3 regions of the Microaerobacter geothermalis genome follow, and region 2 is predicted to be linked to each of the others. Evidence: predicted binding sites of a transcription regulator. Region 2 holds the regulator's gene; each other region holds the start of a gene.
The links. Region 2 encodes Rex, which represses fermentation and respiration genes when NADH is low (regulators of the CRP and FNR family bind a similar motif). Its sites were predicted from a motif close to TTGTGAAATATTTCACAA; they were not measured.
Positions count from the first base shown of each region.

Region 1: the regulator Rex is predicted to act here: its motif matches at 1,494-1,511, upstream of L1765_RS14890 (4Fe-4S dicluster domain-containing protein).
Region 3: the regulator Rex is predicted to act here: its motif matches at 1,964-1,981, upstream of L1765_RS00390 (TIGR04053 family radical SAM/SPASM domain-containing protein).

Region 1 covers NZ_JAKIHL010000054.1:5,193-10,882, reverse strand. The annotation lists gene groL (chaperonin GroEL) at 1-1,318, shown strand, start outside; gene L1765_RS14890 (4Fe-4S dicluster domain-containing protein) at 1,588-2,205, shown strand; gene L1765_RS14885 (NapH/MauN family ferredoxin-type protein) at 2,196-3,074, shown strand; gene L1765_RS14880 (molybdopterin-dependent oxidoreductase) at 3,119-5,560, shown strand; gene L1765_RS14875 (hypothetical protein) at 5,573-5,690, shown strand, end outside.
Region 2 covers NZ_JAKIHL010000006.1:53,906-59,595, forward strand. The annotation lists gene L1765_RS04960 (ATP-dependent DNA ligase) at 1-278, opposite strand, end outside; gene ku (non-homologous end joining protein Ku) at 275-1,105, opposite strand; gene L1765_RS04970 (redox-sensing transcriptional repressor Rex) at 1,375-1,995, opposite strand; gene L1765_RS04975 (ComEC/Rec2 family competence protein) at 2,374-3,249, opposite strand; gene L1765_RS04980 (tetratricopeptide repeat protein) at 3,324-4,715, opposite strand; gene panD (aspartate 1-decarboxylase) at 4,785-5,168, opposite strand; gene panC (pantoate--beta-alanine ligase) at 5,168-5,690, opposite strand, start outside.
Region 3 covers NZ_JAKIHL010000001.1:70,030-75,719, reverse strand. The annotation lists gene L1765_RS16045 (c-type cytochrome) at 1-61, opposite strand, end outside; gene L1765_RS00390 (TIGR04053 family radical SAM/SPASM domain-containing protein) at 775-1,932, opposite strand; gene L1765_RS00385 (Crp/Fnr family transcriptional regulator) at 2,096-2,767, shown strand; gene L1765_RS00380 (DUF2249 domain-containing protein) at 2,802-3,038, shown strand; gene L1765_RS00375 (DUF2249 domain-containing protein) at 3,043-3,264, shown strand; gene L1765_RS00370 (hypothetical protein) at 3,268-4,521, shown strand; gene L1765_RS00365 (metal-sulfur cluster assembly factor) at 4,569-4,874, shown strand; gene L1765_RS00360 (putative glycoside hydrolase) at 4,994-5,690, opposite strand, start outside.

The DNA of each region.
Region 1 (5,690 bases), on a different contig from region 2:
AAAGAACGTGACTGCTGGTGCTAATCCTATGGTGATCCGCAAAGGTATTGAGAAAGCGGTTCAAGCAGCTGTTTCTGAAATTAAAAACATAGCGAAGCCTATTGAAGGAAAAGCTTCAATCGCACAAGTTGCCGCCATTTCTTCAGGAGACGATGAAGTGGGTCAATTAATTGCTGAAGCGATGGATAAAGTAGGAAATGACGGAGTCATTACCGTAGAAGAGTCCAAAGGTTTTGTCACTGAACTGGAAGTTGTGGAAGGAATGCAGTTTGACAGGGGATATGTCTCTCCGTACATGATTACTGATACCGACAAAATGGAAGCGGTATTGGAAAATCCATATATCTTAATTACCGATAAGAAGATTTCTAACATCCAAGAAATTCTTCCTGTTCTTGAAAAAGTTGTCCAATTGGGCAAGCCATTATTGCTCATTGCTGAAGATGTGGAGGGTGAAGCCCTTGCTACTTTAGTAGTGAACAAACTCCGCGGAACCTTTAATGCCGTAGCTGTGAAGGCTCCTGGATTTGGTGACCGCCGCAAAGCCATGCTTGAGGATATCGCGATCTTAACCGGTGGTCAGGTAATTACTGAAGATTTGGGACTGGAATTAAAGTCTGCTACCGTTGACCAATTGGGTCGCGCTGGGAAAGTAGTAGTGACCAAAGAAAACACCACCATTGTTGAAGGTGCCGGAGATCGCTCAAAAATTGGTGCAAGGGTTAACCAAATCCGTCAGCAAATTGAAGATACCACATCAGAATTTGATAGAGAAAAGCTTCAAGAAAGATTAGCTAAATTAGCTGGTGGTGTAGCGGTAATCAAGGTTGGTGCTGCTACGGAAACTGAGTTAAAAGAGAAGAAGCTTCGCATTGAAGATGCTTTGAACTCTACGCGTGCAGCTGTTGAAGAGGGAATTGTATCCGGTGGAGGAACAGCTCTGGTGAACGTGGTTTCTGCGGTTCAAAAGATTGAAGCCTCCGGAGACGAAAAAACTGGTGTCAATATTGTCCTTCGTGCACTTGAAGAGCCTGTTCGTCAAATTGCTGCCAATGCAGGGTTAGAAGGTTCTGTTATTGTAGAGCGGTTGAAGAAAGAAGATATCGGAGTCGGATTTAATGCTGCTACTGGAGAATGGGTAAATATGATGGAAGCAGGTATTGTTGACCCTGCAAAAGTAACCCGTTCCGCATTGCAAAATGCTGCTTCCGTCGCTGCAATGTTCTTAACTACTGAAGCAGTGGTTGCTGATAAACCAGAACCAGAAAAAGCTCCTGCAGGTATGCCAGGTGGCATGGGCGGCATGGACATGATGTAAGGTCAATGACCAAGCGTAAATCATTCGCAATAAACAATGAAAATAAGCACAAAAAAGCATGGACAAATCGTCCATGCTTTTTTGTATGGATAAAAACTAAAATTATTAATATTAACTCAATTTGTTCACAATTGCTACAAATTAGACAAAAAATTTTCAAAATTGTGATTAAAATGTGTGATATATGTCACAGTGGGGGTATGGATGGACGAATAGATTTGAATTAAGTAATAAACTGACGAAATGAGTACGAAATGAAGGTGAGAAAGTTGTCTGGAATAGGGGGGATGGTAAGTGGGATCAAGTGGTTAATCGGAGGAATTGCATCTTACGAATTGTTGAGGGTAATGAAAGGGGCATCTAAACCGGCTTTAAGACCGCCGGGAGCGGCAGAAGAGGATGAATTTTTGGCCTTATGTTCACGATGCGGGAAATGCAATCAAGCTTGTCCCTATGATGCGATATTAATGGCCGGCCCGGAATTTGGAATAGGTTTAGGCACTCCGTACATTCATGCCAGGGAAAGTCCGTGCCGATTGTGTGAAGATTTTCCCTGTGTGGAGGCCTGTCCAACCGGAGCTTTATCCGGAATCAAAGTAAGGCCTGATGTGAATATGGGTGAAGCGGTGATTAGCAAAACATATTGTATTGCCTGGCAAGGGATTCGTTGTGAAGTATGTTACCGAAACTGTCCCTTTATCGATGAAGCTATTACCCTAGAATTTTCCTTAAGGCATAATGACCCGACACATTCTGTCTTTGGACCGGTTGTTTATACGGATAAATGTGTGGGATGCGGAATTTGTGAACATGTTTGTGTCGTGGATAATCCTGTTGCCATACAAGTGAAACCAAGGGAATTGTGGAGGAAGCATTTATGGGAGTGAAAAAGTGGGTCCTCATAAGAAGAAGTGTACAGATATTCATCTTATTGTTGTTTTTATCTCCCCTTCTGCTGACATGGAACACGGTTCCCGGACAAGAAATTACTCCATTCATTCAGTTTCATGGTTCTTTGGCGTCATCAGAGATTTTTGGTATCGAATTATCGGATCCCTTTGCTGCCCTTCAGGTTACGTTAGCTTCTAAGGCGATCCATTGGGAATATATCAGCTCTGCTTTTATTATTTTTTCCTTATATTTCTTGTTGAGCGGCAGGGTGTTCTGCAGTTGGGTCTGTCCGGTTAATACCATATTAGAGACTACAGATAAGCTCCGTAAATTCATGACACTTCCCGATAAAAAGTTTCAAAGAACGACAAAAATCAAATGGATGGTTTTCATTTTGATTCTTTCATTTGCAGCAGGAATTCCGGTATATGAACTGTTTACTCCAACGAATAATGTGATGCGCAATATACTTTTTCTTTGGGGAATTGGCATTTTTCTATTGATAGCGATTACCCTGTTTGATTTGTTGGTCTCAAAAAGAGGATGGTGCAGATATTTTTGTCCACTAGGCGGGTTCTATCACAGCATTGGCAAATTTGGTCTGTTTCGTGTAAGGGTAAATCCAGAAAAATGTGTGACCTGCAGAAAGTGCCAGGCTGTATGCTTTGCTGACCCGGTCATTCTTGAAGAGGCCATTACTAAAAAAATACACATAGTGAAAGATGGGGATTGCAGTTTATGCGGTGCCTGTTCAGATATATGTCCGACCGATGCAATAGAGATTGGATTCCGCTTTACGGGAAACAAACAATCCGGGAATAAACAAACGGATGTATTAAAACGCACTCCCGTCACAAAAATGTGACATTTCTAAATTCAATTTATTCAAAGATAAGGAGGTTTAAGTGTATGAAAATATCGAGAAGAAGTTTACTTAAGGCAGCTGCTGTATCAGCAACCCTTGCTGCAGCGGGATGCAGCAAGAAAGAGACGGGAGCCCCAGTCGGGAATTCAGAACCCATTCCCCAAGAGGTGATAAAAACAGTAGAGCCCGATGAATGGAGAAAAGCCACTTGTCGCTTTTGTGGAACGGGATGTGGAATTCTGGTTGGGGTAAAGGATGGAAAAGTAGTTGCCAATCAGGGGGATCCAGAGAATCCTGTAAACAGAGGATTAAATTGTGTAAAGGGGTATTTTGTTTCCAAAATTTTATTTGGCAAGGATCGTTTAACCAAACCATTGATTCGTGAAGATGTAAGCAAAAAAGGTACAATGGAAGGATTCCGTGAGGCCACTTGGGAAGAAGCCCTGGATTTGGTGGCAAACAAACTAAAGGAAGCAAAGGACAAGTATGGACAGAGGGGAATTGCTTTCTGGGGATCTGGTCAGATGTATGTTCAGGAAGGGTATGCAGCTGTAAAACTATGGAAGGCCGGATTGTTAAATAATAATATCGATCCCAACGCCAGACTGTGTATGGCCAGTGCGGTTACAGGATTTATGACCACTTTTGGCTCCGATGAACCACCGGGGGTGTATGAGGATATTGAAAATGCCGATGTTTTTGTTACCTGGGGAGCCAATATGGCAGAGCAGCATCCTATTCTTTACTCCAGGGTTACGGCTCGAAAGATTAGTACACCGGGAGTCATTCATGTTGATTTGGGTACCCGTTATACCAGAACCACAGAAACGGCAGACGAATTTTTGGAATTTATTCCGCAATCCGATTTGGCCATCGCCAATGCGATTTGTAATTACATTATCCAAAACGGTATGGTAAACGAAGCTTTTATAAAGGATCACGTGGTCTTTAAGAAGGGGCTAACCAATATCGGATATGGATTGGAAGATGGTTTTTCATTTAATGACAAACCGGAAAAAATAACCTTTGAAGAGTATAAGGAACTGGTTTCCGAATATACCCTTGAAAAGGCAGAGGAAATTTCCGGAGTTCCAAAGGAAAAAATTGAGTATTTAGCTAAACTTTACGGAGATCCCAACAGGAAGGTAATGTCCTTCTGGACAATGGGAATGAACCAGCATACCAGGGGAACCTGGATAAACAACCTGGTCTATGCCATCCACCTGCTAACAGGAAAAGTATCAACTCCGGGAAACAGTCCATTCTCTTTAACCGGCCAACCGAGTGCTTGTGGAACAGCCCGAGAAGTCGGAGTTTTTGCACACCGCCTCCCTGCCGATATGGTAGTGAATAATCCGGATCATCGTGCGAAAGCAGAGGAAATATGGAAGCTACCGAAGGGGTATTTGGATCCCATTGCAAAGCCTGGCCTTCATACGGTGGAGATGTTTAGGGCAGTGACCAATCCGGATTATCCAGGTGGTAGAATTCGATTTTTGTGGACGATGAACAACAACTGGGCGCAAAGCATGCCCAAAACTAGCCGGTATTCCAATGTAGAACTTCTAAAGGATGTATTCATTGTCGTGTCAGAGGTTTATCCCACATATTCGACCAAATTTGCCGATGTTGTACTCCCGTCAGCATTGTGGGTAGAAAAAGAAGGTTTTTTTGGAAATGCTGAAAGGAGAACCCAGCATTTGGCTAAATGCATGGAACCGCCAGGGGAGGCAAAAAATGATACATGGCAGATTATGGAGATTGCTAAAAGGGTTCTCGAACCAGAGCTATATCATAAACTGTTCCCCTATGATACATCAGATGAATCAAAGCTGGTTGAGCAGCTTTTTGATGAATACCGTCTGTTTACTTTAGGATTGGGAAAAGATTTAGCGCCCTATAAGGAATATATTAATAGAAGGGGAATGACATGGCCGGTCCGTGAAGTAAATGGTCAGTGGTATGAAACGAAGTGGCGTTACTTGGCTGGAGATCAAACGAAAAATTTTGATAGCCAGGCTAAACCTGGAAAATACAATAATATTGATTTTTACAAGCAAAAGAAAGATGATAACAGGGCTGCCTGCTGGTTCCGACCCTTTGAACCGGCTCCTGAGGTTCCCGATCAGGAATATCCATTCTGGCTATGTACTGGCCGTGTATTAGAGCATTGGCATAGCGGGAGCATGACCCGCCGGGTTCCTGAATTGCACCGTGCTGTACCTGAAGCCTATGTGGAGATCCATCAGGAAGATGCCCAGAAATTGGGTGTTAAGAACGGAGATATGATTCGGATTACGTCAAGAAGGGGGCAGATGGAGGCCCCGGCACTGATCAACGGACGAGGAAAACCGCAGAAGGGACTGGTGTTTGTACCTTGGTTTGATGAGGATCGTTTGATTAACCTGGTTACATTAGATGCTTACTGTCCAATATCCAAACAACCTGATTTTAAGAAATGTGCCGTTAAGATTGAAAAGGTATAGGAGGGATAAAAGATGAAAAGAACAGGATTGGGAATAACTTTAATGATTCTTATCTTTGTTGTAATCCTTATCGCAGTTGGATGCAGCTCAACTCAAGAAGGCGCACAGCAAGCACCTCCTCCTGCTGAAA
Region 2 (5,690 bases):
TCATGAAAAGACGGTTTCCCGTCTAACCCTAAGGCAATGACTTCCCCGTCTAGAATAATAGTCTGAGCTGTACAATAGGATTTGATATCCGTTAATTCGGGATAGTGAAAGGTTCGTTCTGCTTTTTTTCGATTAAAGAGCCGTACTTTCTTGCCGTCATCATAAGCAATTACACGAACTCCATCCCACTTCACTTGGGCAATCCATTGGTTTCCTTGAGGTACATGATCTGACCTCTTGGGCTCAAAAGGTATGATTGGCTTAATATCTTCTTTCATATGGTTGCTTTCTCTTTGGCTGCTTTTCTTCTTGGACCCCCAGCTTTCTTTTTCTTTGCAGGTTTGGTGGCTTCTAGACTGGCTTGAAGAGCGTCCATAAGATCAATGACATTTCTTCTAGGTGCAACAGGGGCTGCTACTATTTCTTCCCCTTCCATTTTCTTTTGAATCAATTCTTGCAGGCTTTCCCTGTACTTATCCTTATATCTTGTTGGATCAAAAGGAGCTGCCAAGTTTTCAATTAACTGAATAGCCATCTTCAATTCATTTTCGTTCAGCTTGGTTTCATCGGGCAGAGCGGGAAGTTGGGCAATGCCCCTTACCTCATCGGGGTAATAGATAGTTTCCAACACTATACAGTTTTCCAGCGTTCTGATAACAGCCAAACTTTCCCGATTTCTGATCGTGATTTTGGCCACTCCAATCTTTCCTGTTTCATTCATCGCCTTTCGCAAGAGGGCATAAGCTTTGTCGCCTGTTTCATTGGGAGAAAGGTAATAAGATTTGTCAAAGTATATTGGATCAATCTCTTCCAGATTAACAAAATCAAGGATTTCCACAGTCCTCTTCGTTTCAGGGGCGATCGCTTCCAACTCTTCCTCTTCAATGATGATAAAGCGACCGGGTTCATATTCGTACCCTTTGATAATCTCATCCCACCCCACTTCCCGGTCGCATGTCGAACAGGTTCTTACATATTTGATTGGAGTCTTACATTTCTTATGCAGATACCGAAATTTGATATCCTTATCTTCGGTGGCGGCAAACATTTTTACCGGAATGTTCACCAATCCGAAACTAATCGAACCTTTCCACATGGTATGCATCTTTTTCACCCCGTTTTTATATACGATGTCTAACCGGCACCAAAACTACCGATGGAACTAAACATTCATGACCCAAAGGATCACAAGTTGATATCATTTTCAAATCAAAGAGCCCTCAAAAATATCCGGGTATTTCGATGATGGAAGCAATTTGAGGACTAGAGTTTCCTTTATTTTTGTCACAAATTAGGGAAATTATGATTTCTTAGCCGAAATAAAAAACCTTTCTGGAAAGAGTAACTTTCCAAAAAGGTCTTTTGGGATTGAAATTATTCCAGATAATAGGCCAAGCTGTGAAGCTCGGTCGTAAAATCAGCATGATGGATCCGGACTTTTCCAGTGTTTCTCAAACTGACCGGGGCAAAATTAAGGATTCCTTCAATCCCCGCTTCAACAAGTATTTCTGCTACTTTTTGGGCCTCGGGAGCAGGGACTGCAATGATCCCGACGCGGATTTTTTTCTCCTTCACGGTTTCAGGTATGGCTTCTACAGGAAGAATGGTCAACCCAGCAATTTTCGTTCCTATTTTTTGGGGATCTGCATCAAAAATGGCGACAATTTTCATATTATCCTTCTGATAAACATTATAATTACTTAATGCATGTCCTAAATGGCCAGCACCTACCAAGCATACATTAATGATCTGGTCCAATTTTAAAATCTGCTTGATTTTCTCTATGAGATACTGAACCTCGTAACCAATTCCTTTCCTTCCGAATTCGCCAAAATAAGCCAAGTCCTTTCTGATTTGAGCCGGATTAATGTCTAATTTTTGCCCCAATTCCTGAGATGAAACGGTTTTAATCCCCATATTTTGCAAATGGACAAGAAATCGCAAGTAAATGGGCAGACGGCGAATGACCGCCTCAGATATATTGACTGTTTTCATGAAAAAACCCCTTCCCAGCCACATTTTTCTAATCCCTATTTTTCTATATAGACGGAACTAAACATACATGACCCGCAGGGTCACAAATTGATATGAAAAGGTATTTTCATATCAAAGAATTCACTAAGGACTGCCTTCGAGTTCGTACGAAGCTGCAAGGCTAAAGAACGGAACCTAGCCCTCAAACTGACTCCACCTTTGAAATACCCAGATGTTTTTGAGGGCTCCGTTCATTAGACTTAAAGCGGACCTGAATCACTTCTTGCTCGAACTCGACTAGCGGACGTGTGAATCTTTGATATGAAAATAACATTTTCATATCAATTTGTGACCCGTAGGGTCATGTAAGTTTAGTTCCACATCTAAAGAATACGATAACTAATTTGAATTTTCCTTCTTTTCAACAATATAATCCTTTCCGTCACTAATAATGGAAACGGACCCATCTCTGGAAATTTGGTAAACATCCATCCATGATTCGTTTAAACGTTCCAAGACTTCTTCATTTCTTTCAAACGTTTCTACCGCGGGAAAAACAACGGCCATAAAGGCATCCACTTCCTGCAAAAATTCAGGGGTAGAGGATTGAATACTACCCATATCAGAAACTTTTAGTATACTTGACTTAAGATCATACTTTTCTACCAATTTTTTTTCCGTATCTTCATCAATACCACTTGTAAAAAGAATTGATACTTCTCCATGAATCAGTTGAAATACCAGGGAATTTCCTTGGGGATTATTGGAATACGGTTCATCCGGACTTAAGATTTTTATTTTCACGTTATTGGCAATGTTTATGATATCCTCTGCAAATAAAGCTTTCTTTTCAATTTCTGGGGTAAAACCAATTTTTCCCATGATATCTTTTTTAAACAGTTCAGCATACATGATTTTCTTGATTGGCCACTTTTTTAATAATACAACGATATTTCCAGTATACTCCTCTGAATCGTTTGTCGCAATCAATATGTCTATTTCACTTACACGATTTCTGATCAATTCCTCGATAAGTTGATTTTCATAGCCTTTAGTACCAGTATCAATCAGCATCGTGAATCCATCATCCATTTGAACCAGAGTCGCTTCTCCTCTCCCCACATCGAGAAAAGTTACTTTCATTTCCCCAAAGGGGATCTGTTCTTGATTCTCTTTTACCGCTGATACAGTGGGTAAGTGGGAATCTATATTTCCGCGTCCTGCCAATAAGAATATGACAAGAATTAAAATATTTCCAAATATTATTTTTTTCAAGCCTTTTCATCCTTTCATAAGATGTGCTCTGATAATACCATATGATATAAGCGAAAAAAAACGATGGGATTTTTCTATCCCATCGTCATTAATTTCTCCCATTCCTGTATCGCCTCTGAAAAGCGCTTCATTTGATAATAACAGTATCCCTTGAAAAGATATCCTTCCCTTATATTCGGGTCTTTCTGCACTGTATCTGAAAAGAGCTGCAGGGCATCTTCAAGGAATCCCTGCTGAAGTTTAATCTTCCCATATTGCAGTAAAACCAGTGGGTGGGATTCTAATGTTTGATCTGATAGTGAATGAATGAACTCTTCCGCCTCCTTCAGGAGACCCATTTTCAGGTAAATCATAATTTTTGCAGCAAAAGCCAAGGAAAGGTTTGGTTGAAGATTGATCAATTTCTCCATTACCTTCATCGCATGATGAAAATCGTTCATTTGAAATAAAATCCATCCATATGAAAAAAGAATATCTTCATCTCTTGGATTTAAACTGATTGCTTTCTTCATGATTAAAACACCTGTTTCTTTATTTCCCAATAACCATGCATGCCAGCCCAAATAATGATGCGCCGTTGGATTACCCGGATCAATTTCCACCCACTTTTGAGACAAAAAAGAAGCCAGTTGATAATTTTTCTTGTCGGAAAAATATAATATGGCTCTTTTTAATAGATATGGATCACAAATTTCCTTTAATAATTGATTCCATAATCCATTCACATATTTATGCTGACCCAAAGCTTCATGAATGGAGATGAGAAGCATGTATCCTCCAAGGTCTTCCGGACAAATTTGGATAAACTGATCAACTTCCCTTAGGGCCGGATCATATTCTCTCATCAAAAATAACGTGAGGGCTTTGTTATACAAGGACTCCGCATTGTTATTCAGAATCTCTTCAGCCTTGGAAAAATGAAATAATGCTTCTTCAAATTGTTGTTTTTGTCCGTATATACAGCCCAGTGCATTATGGGTAAAACCTTGTATTTTCTCATCATTTGAGGTTTGATGCAATATTGTGAAATGTCGCAAAGCTTCTACTGTTTGCTCAATAAGTAAATAGCTATAGGCCAAATACAATCTAGCCAGTTCTAATTCTGGCCAATCCTGAACCACTTCTTCCAGATACTTAATTGCGTCTTCATACATGAATAGCTGAAAGTAACCCAGTCCCTTTCGATACGGAATATTTTCAGAAAAAGAGGGGAGTAAATTCCAATTTATATCCAAAACTTTATCAGATGGTTCATGGATAGGTTGTGCAGCAGGAACAATTTTTTCCTGAACATTCCCTATTTTTTCTTCTAATAATAGCCATTTATCGAGTATTTCATCACTTAGAAGACGAAGGGATTGAAGTTTTTCACTTAACTCCTTCTTTTCGTTGCTGGAAGAGGAATTTATTTTTTGGTTAATTTCTTCAATGGCGTCAAAGAGGGTATTAAATAGATGTTGGACCAACAAGCTACCACCTACAATCCAATTCTCATTTACCCTCATTGTAACTCATTCTCTACTCAGTTATACAAACTAACGGATTTGACCATGAAGCTCTATACCCATCAGTTCCTCAATTTGATTTTTTTCTCCCATAATGGCAATCCGAGGTTGGTGCCTCTTGGCTTCTTCACTTGAAAGCATGCAATAGGAGATAATAATAACCGTATCCCCAGGTTGAACCAATCTGGCAGCCGCTCCATTCAAACAAACAACACCTGATCCCCTTGGTCCTGGGATTACATAAGTTTCCAGCCGCGCCCCATTATTATTATTCACCACTTGAACCTTCTCATTGGGTAATATGTCTACAGCATCCATAATCTCTTCATCAATCGTAATGCTGCCTACATAATGAAGATTTGCTTCTGTAACGGTGGCACGGTGTATTTTTGATTTCATCATGGTTCTAAACATCACGACACCTCCTGTAAAGACATGATCAGATTATCGATCAATCTGGTCTTTCCAAATTTTACCGCCAAGGCAATAATAAATCTTCCTTCCAATCGCTTTAACGTTTGGAGAGAGGGATAGCTGAGGACTTCTACATATTCAATCTCAGCCAGTGGTTTCGATCCAATTAAAGATCGGATATGATTTATGACAGCCCTTATATCCCTTTCTCCCTCCTCTATGAACCTCCTTGCTTCCTTTAAGCTTTGCGATAATACAAGAGCTTGTTCCCTTTCTTCGGGAGAAAGATAGACATTTCGAGAACTCAATGCCAACCCGTCCTTTTCCCGGATAATGGGACAAGGGATAATCTTGACGGGAAAATTCAAATCATTGACCATCTGCTGAATAACGGCAACCTGCTGTGCATCTTTCAAGCCAAAAAAAGCGTAGGTAGGCTGAACGATGTGAAATAATTTGGACACTACCGTAGCTACTCCATCGAAATGACCGGGCCGGGAAGCCCCGCATAATCTTTCAGTT
Region 3 (5,690 bases), on a different contig from region 2:
CCACAGTAACGACTAAGCCTACAATGAGTCCAATGGCAAAAAATCCAAGCCATCTACCCACTCTCTTCACCCCCCCAAAAAAGTAGTATATTAAATTCACTTAAAGTAGCACCAATGTATCATCTTTTCGATACTGTAGCAGTACTACTTCAGTACAAAAAATAGTAGCACCTTAAACAAAAAGTTTAAATATATTTGTATCAATGTTCACAATATATTCATCATTTGAATTAATTACAAATAAAGTATCCTTTTGTTTTTGCATGCATTCACCGGTATTGGATCGTCATCAAAGAAAGCGATATATCAGCTTCAATTCTAATATTAAATACCGGTTTTTAATAAAAGTGTGATATATATCACATTGGTGATGGTGTTCACAATTTGTTCATAAACTATAGAGAAACTATTTTCTTTTCTTAAATAGTGAAAACTCACCCTATCAATAACAAATGGGTATATCCATTGGAATATACCCATTTCCCATTTTGACCTTTTTTTGAACTTTTATGATTTAACTTTATTATAGATCTGGAATTAAAGATTTACACGTCCGCTTGTCGAGTTCTTCAGGAAGTAATTCAGATCCGCTTCAAAGTCTAAAGAACGGAGCCCTCAAAAACATCTGGGTATTTCAAAGGTGGAGTCAGTTTGAGGGCTAATTCCCGTTCTTTAGCTTCTTCGCTTAGAACAAACTCGAAGGCTGTCCGTATAAATTCTTTTATTCCGTCTATATAGCTAATAAGAAAGGGCTCGCCAATCGGCGAGTTTTCTTTATAAGCTATCTTTGTATCCCTTGGGGATGTAAGTGCAGAATGGCTCACTTTCCAAATAATCTCCTGACATGGCATAAGCCCTAGCCCTAGACCCACCGCAGATATTTCTATATTCGCAAACTCCGCATTTTCCTTTAAATCCACTGGGATTTCTTAGTGCCTGAAATACGGGGGAATCCCTGTAAATGGAAGATAAACTTTGTTCCCTTACATTTCCGCAGTTAATAGGAAGTAGGCCACTGGGATAAACATCTCCAATATGGGATATGAAAACAAATCCATTCCCATCATTCACCCCTTTCGGAGCTCTTCCCAGTCCGTCTTTTGTATGCTGTTTACCCGTCATCACTTCAGAAAAGGTACGTTCAACCCCAGGGTTTTCTTCTTTCTTGCGCTGCAATACAACTCGTCTGTAATGTTGAGCCGCCGTTGTTTTAATGTCAAAGGGAACCCGTTTGCTTAAATCGTATAACCAGTTAAAAACCTGTTCATGCTGCACGGGTGAAATCATGTCTCCTTCCTTCCCCCTTCCTGTCGGGACAAGGAAAAAAACACTCCACAACACGGTGCCCATATCTTCCAGTTTTTGAGCAATGTTGTCCAAATCATCAATATTGTATCTGGAAACCGTTGTATTAATTTGTAATGGAATTTCCAATTCTTTCAAATATTGAATCGCTTTCATCGTTAAATCAAAGGAACCGCTCGTCCCGCGAAAACGGTCATGGATTTCGGCAGTGGAGCCATCTAAACTGAAGGCCCATCTTGAAAGTCCCACTTCCTTCGCCCGCTCAATGGCTTTTTTCGTTACCTTGGGAGTGGCACTTGGAGTCATTGACACCCTTAAACCGATGTCGATGGCATATTTGGCCAAATCATAAATATCTTCTCTCATAAGGGGGTCTCCACCGGTAAATACTAGGAGGGGATAATCCATGGCAGCAATTTCGTTCAGCAACTTCTTTCCTTCTTCAAAGGTAAGCTCCCTGGGGTCTCTATTATATTGTGCTTCCGCTCGGCAATGGAGGCATTTGAGGGCACACGCCCTCGTCACTTCCCAAATCGCAATAAAAGGAGACTGATTATAATCTCTGTTTCTATTTACACCCTTTATATCAGGAAACTCTTCTTGACCATCAAAAAAAATATTAGACATATCCAGACGACCTCCTTTTTACACTATTTTAATGTGAAAAAATTCATCAAACTATGACATAAATCACAGATGATTCTCGCAAGTTATTTTACACTATGATTAAACAATGTTTCTATGTTACTTAACTAAGGAACACCCAAGGAGGTGATATTAGCTGGAACCTGTGCTTGATTTTCTGAAAAGATTACCAATTTGTAAAGAATTAAGCCATGAAGACGTGGAGCGCATCGCCCAACTCACCACACCGCAGGAATATAAAAAAAGGCGGCAGGTTTTTTTGGAAGGTGATCCTTGTACCCATCTTTTTTTCGTCCAAACCGGTCTGATCAAAATTTACCGGATTGATGATAAGGGAAGGGAGCAGATTTTATCCTTTATTCCAAAGGGGGACCTATTCCCCCATACCGGTCTTTTCTTCAAGGAAACCTATCCGGCTAATGCCGAGGTTCTGGAAGACGCTGTTCTTTTATCTTTTCCGCTACTATCTTACCAGAAACTGATGGCGGAAATTCCTCAATTATCGGTCAATGTGACAAAAATTTTGGGGAACAAAATTTTGATGCTACAGCGCCGGGTCACAGAACTTACCCACAAAGATGCGGTACAACGAACAATCTCCGCATTTATTCATTTGGCCATTGATCATGGTAAAAGAAACGATAATCAAGTCACTTTACAGCTAAATGTGACCAACCAGGAGATTGCCGACATGATCGGCATATCTCGGGAAACGGTAAGCCGAACCTTAAACCAGCTAAAGAAGATGGGAAAAATCGATATTCGAAACGGTCAATATATTATTTATGATATTGAGGATTTAAAAGAGATCAATTAAAAATGAAACGATCTAACGTATTGGAGGAATGATCATGGAACAAAAGAATGTTGTTGAACTAGATGTGCGTCCGCTATTAAGGGAGAAAAAAGAACCCTTTCAAGTGATTATGGAAACCGTAAGTCAGCTAAAACCAGAAGATACCTTTATCCTGCATGCCATCTTTAATCCGGTCCCCCTTTTGGGAGTGATGAAAAGCAAGGGCTATGATTCTAAGGTAGAGCAACTGGAAGAGGATCACTTTGTAATTACCTTTACAAAGGCAGGGTAAGATGATGGCTCATTATGTTTTGGATAACCGGGGCTTAACCCCACCGGAGCCGATGATTAGGACTTTACAAAAATTGGATGAAATCAATGCAGGAGATACTTTAACCATTATAAATGACAGACAGCCGATGTTTTTGTATCCGGAATTGGATGAAAGAGGCCATACCCATGAAACGGAAAAACAGGAGGATGGCAGCTTTAAAATTACCATTACGAAAAGAGGGTAAATGATGATGTTTCCAGCTGCTTCATCAGCAAATTCCCCAGATATAAAATTGCCGCTTAAGTTTCTGGTGACCGGAGTCATCGCCTTTTTCCTTTTAAATTTTCTGTTCTTCTGGGCAATTCCCGCCTTTGGCACCGGCAATTTTCGAGGGCCTGTGATGTGGACAGTTGCCCACCTTACCCTCCTTGGTTGGGGAACCATGATTGCCATGGGGGCCATGTATCAGTTGGTCACTGTGGCTTTTCAAGTCCCTTTATACAGTGAAAAATTAGGCACAATCCAATATTATATTTATACCATCGGGGTCCTTGGACTTTTATGGGGATTTTTTTCGTTTAACCCTTTCATCCTTAATTTATTTGGTTTCCTCGCCTTTCTAGGGGCACTGTTGTTTATCTACAACATATTTAAAACGATTGGGAAAATGAGCAAGCAGACCTATATTTCCGCCTTTGTTTTGTCGTCAGTCAGCTATCTTTTCCTAACCGTTTTATTAGGGCTGATCCTTGCACTAAATTTAAAATGGTCTTTTTTAGGCTCTTTGTACAATCGGTTATTTCCTATTCATATTCTTCTAGGTCTGATTGGTTGGTTTACCCTTTTGATCATCGGGTTTTCATTTAAGATGGTCCCTATGTTCACCCTATCCCATGGTTTTTCAGAGAAATGGCCCCGCTGGATCCTTACCCTATTCCATGGAGGGATTATTTCCACCTCTATATCCCTTATCTTGGAGGAGAAATTTTTTATCGTGATTGGCCTTATTCTGATTGCAGCAGCATTTTTCTTTTTCGCTGTCCATGTGAAGGGTATCATAAGTAAAAAAATGAAGAAAAAACTTGATATCGGAATAGAAACCTCACTTAAGGCCATCGTGATTGGTTTGATCCTTTTTATCCTCTTTCCTGTTTCATTGATATGGTATGGGGAAAACAAACTGATCCTCACCTTGATTTATTTGTTCATTTATGGATGGATTTCTCTAAGTATATTGGGATATCTGTATAAGATTATTCCCTTTTTATGGTGGACAGCCAAATACAGCACAGAAATCGGGAAGAGCAACGTTCCCCAATTAAAGGATTTGATCAGCGAATCCTTAGGAAAAAAAATCTTTTTATTGGTTATCATAGGAACAATCGGCTTTTCCATTTCAATCCTCACAGGGTATTCGTCCATTCTTTACCTGATGCAGTCCATTACAATGGTCGGTGTCATCCTCTATACCTATTCGGTTCTAAATGTTTTTCGAAAATAGTTTGGATGAAATCCGTTCGTATAGAATTTTTTTTGGGAGGTTATAATATGGTTACAGAAGAAATGGTCCGGGAGAAATTGTATGACGTATATGATCCGGAATTGGGAATTAATGTGGTGGATCTCGGTTTAATCTACGGCATTGATTTAGTTGAAGACGGAAAAAGTGTAAATATCACCATGACCCTTACTACACCCGGATGTCCCCTCCATGATAGTATTAGCAGGGGAGTTCAAAATGCGGTACAGCAAATTCCCGGGGTGGAATTGGTTCATGTCGATCTGGTCTGGTCTCCCCCATGGACGCCAGAGCGAATGTCAGAAAAGGCAAAACAGCAGCTTCAAGGCTGGTAAAAAGATAGCGGAATCACGATTTGTAGAAAAAGCGGTGGTTGTTGGGAATAAGACTGGCACAAAAGAAGACTGCCCCTCAGTAGAATTCATATGCCTATGGGGCAGCCTCTTTTTCTCTATTATGGTTGTAAAGGAGTGTAATCTACATTTTCCGTGTAATTATTCCCTGCATTCCAAATCAGAAACTCTTTAATTCCCGCCTCATTTAAAGCGCGAATCTGAGCCTCTACTTCACGTTTTCCATAGGAAATGTAATTTCCCTGCCCAAGCCAAGAAGCGGTGAAATCTTGAATCCACGGCCTTGAAATCGGCGGATCAGACAATTGACTTAACTTTTCTTTTTCCACCTTCGCATATTCCTGAACCAAACGATAGGGTTCTTTATCAGGTTTAGCAATTCCAAAATAAGAGGTCCAATGGCTTGGATAAATCATGGATGAAATCACATCTACTTGATCACTGATCCTCACAAAGTCTTGGCCAATGCCAGGAGCCCCGGCAGGTAAGGTGGCAGTATAACCAAAGATATCAACGGAAACCTTTACACCCAAAGGCTCGAGCTCCCTTTTGGCATAGGCAACAAAATCAGTAACCGCGTCAACCCTTAGCTGAACCAGACGTTCTTTATTGCTGAAGTTGGGTTCCTTGGGTTTGCTCTTTTCAAGATTTTTTAAATCTTCCTCTGTCTTATCCCACGCTACTTTCGCTTCCTTTATCTTTTGTTCAATTGCTTCAAGTTCATTCTGATCTTTGTTGCTTTCAGTTTCAGCAGACTGATTTCCACTCGGTGTATTATTATGAACGTTTGCATCTTCC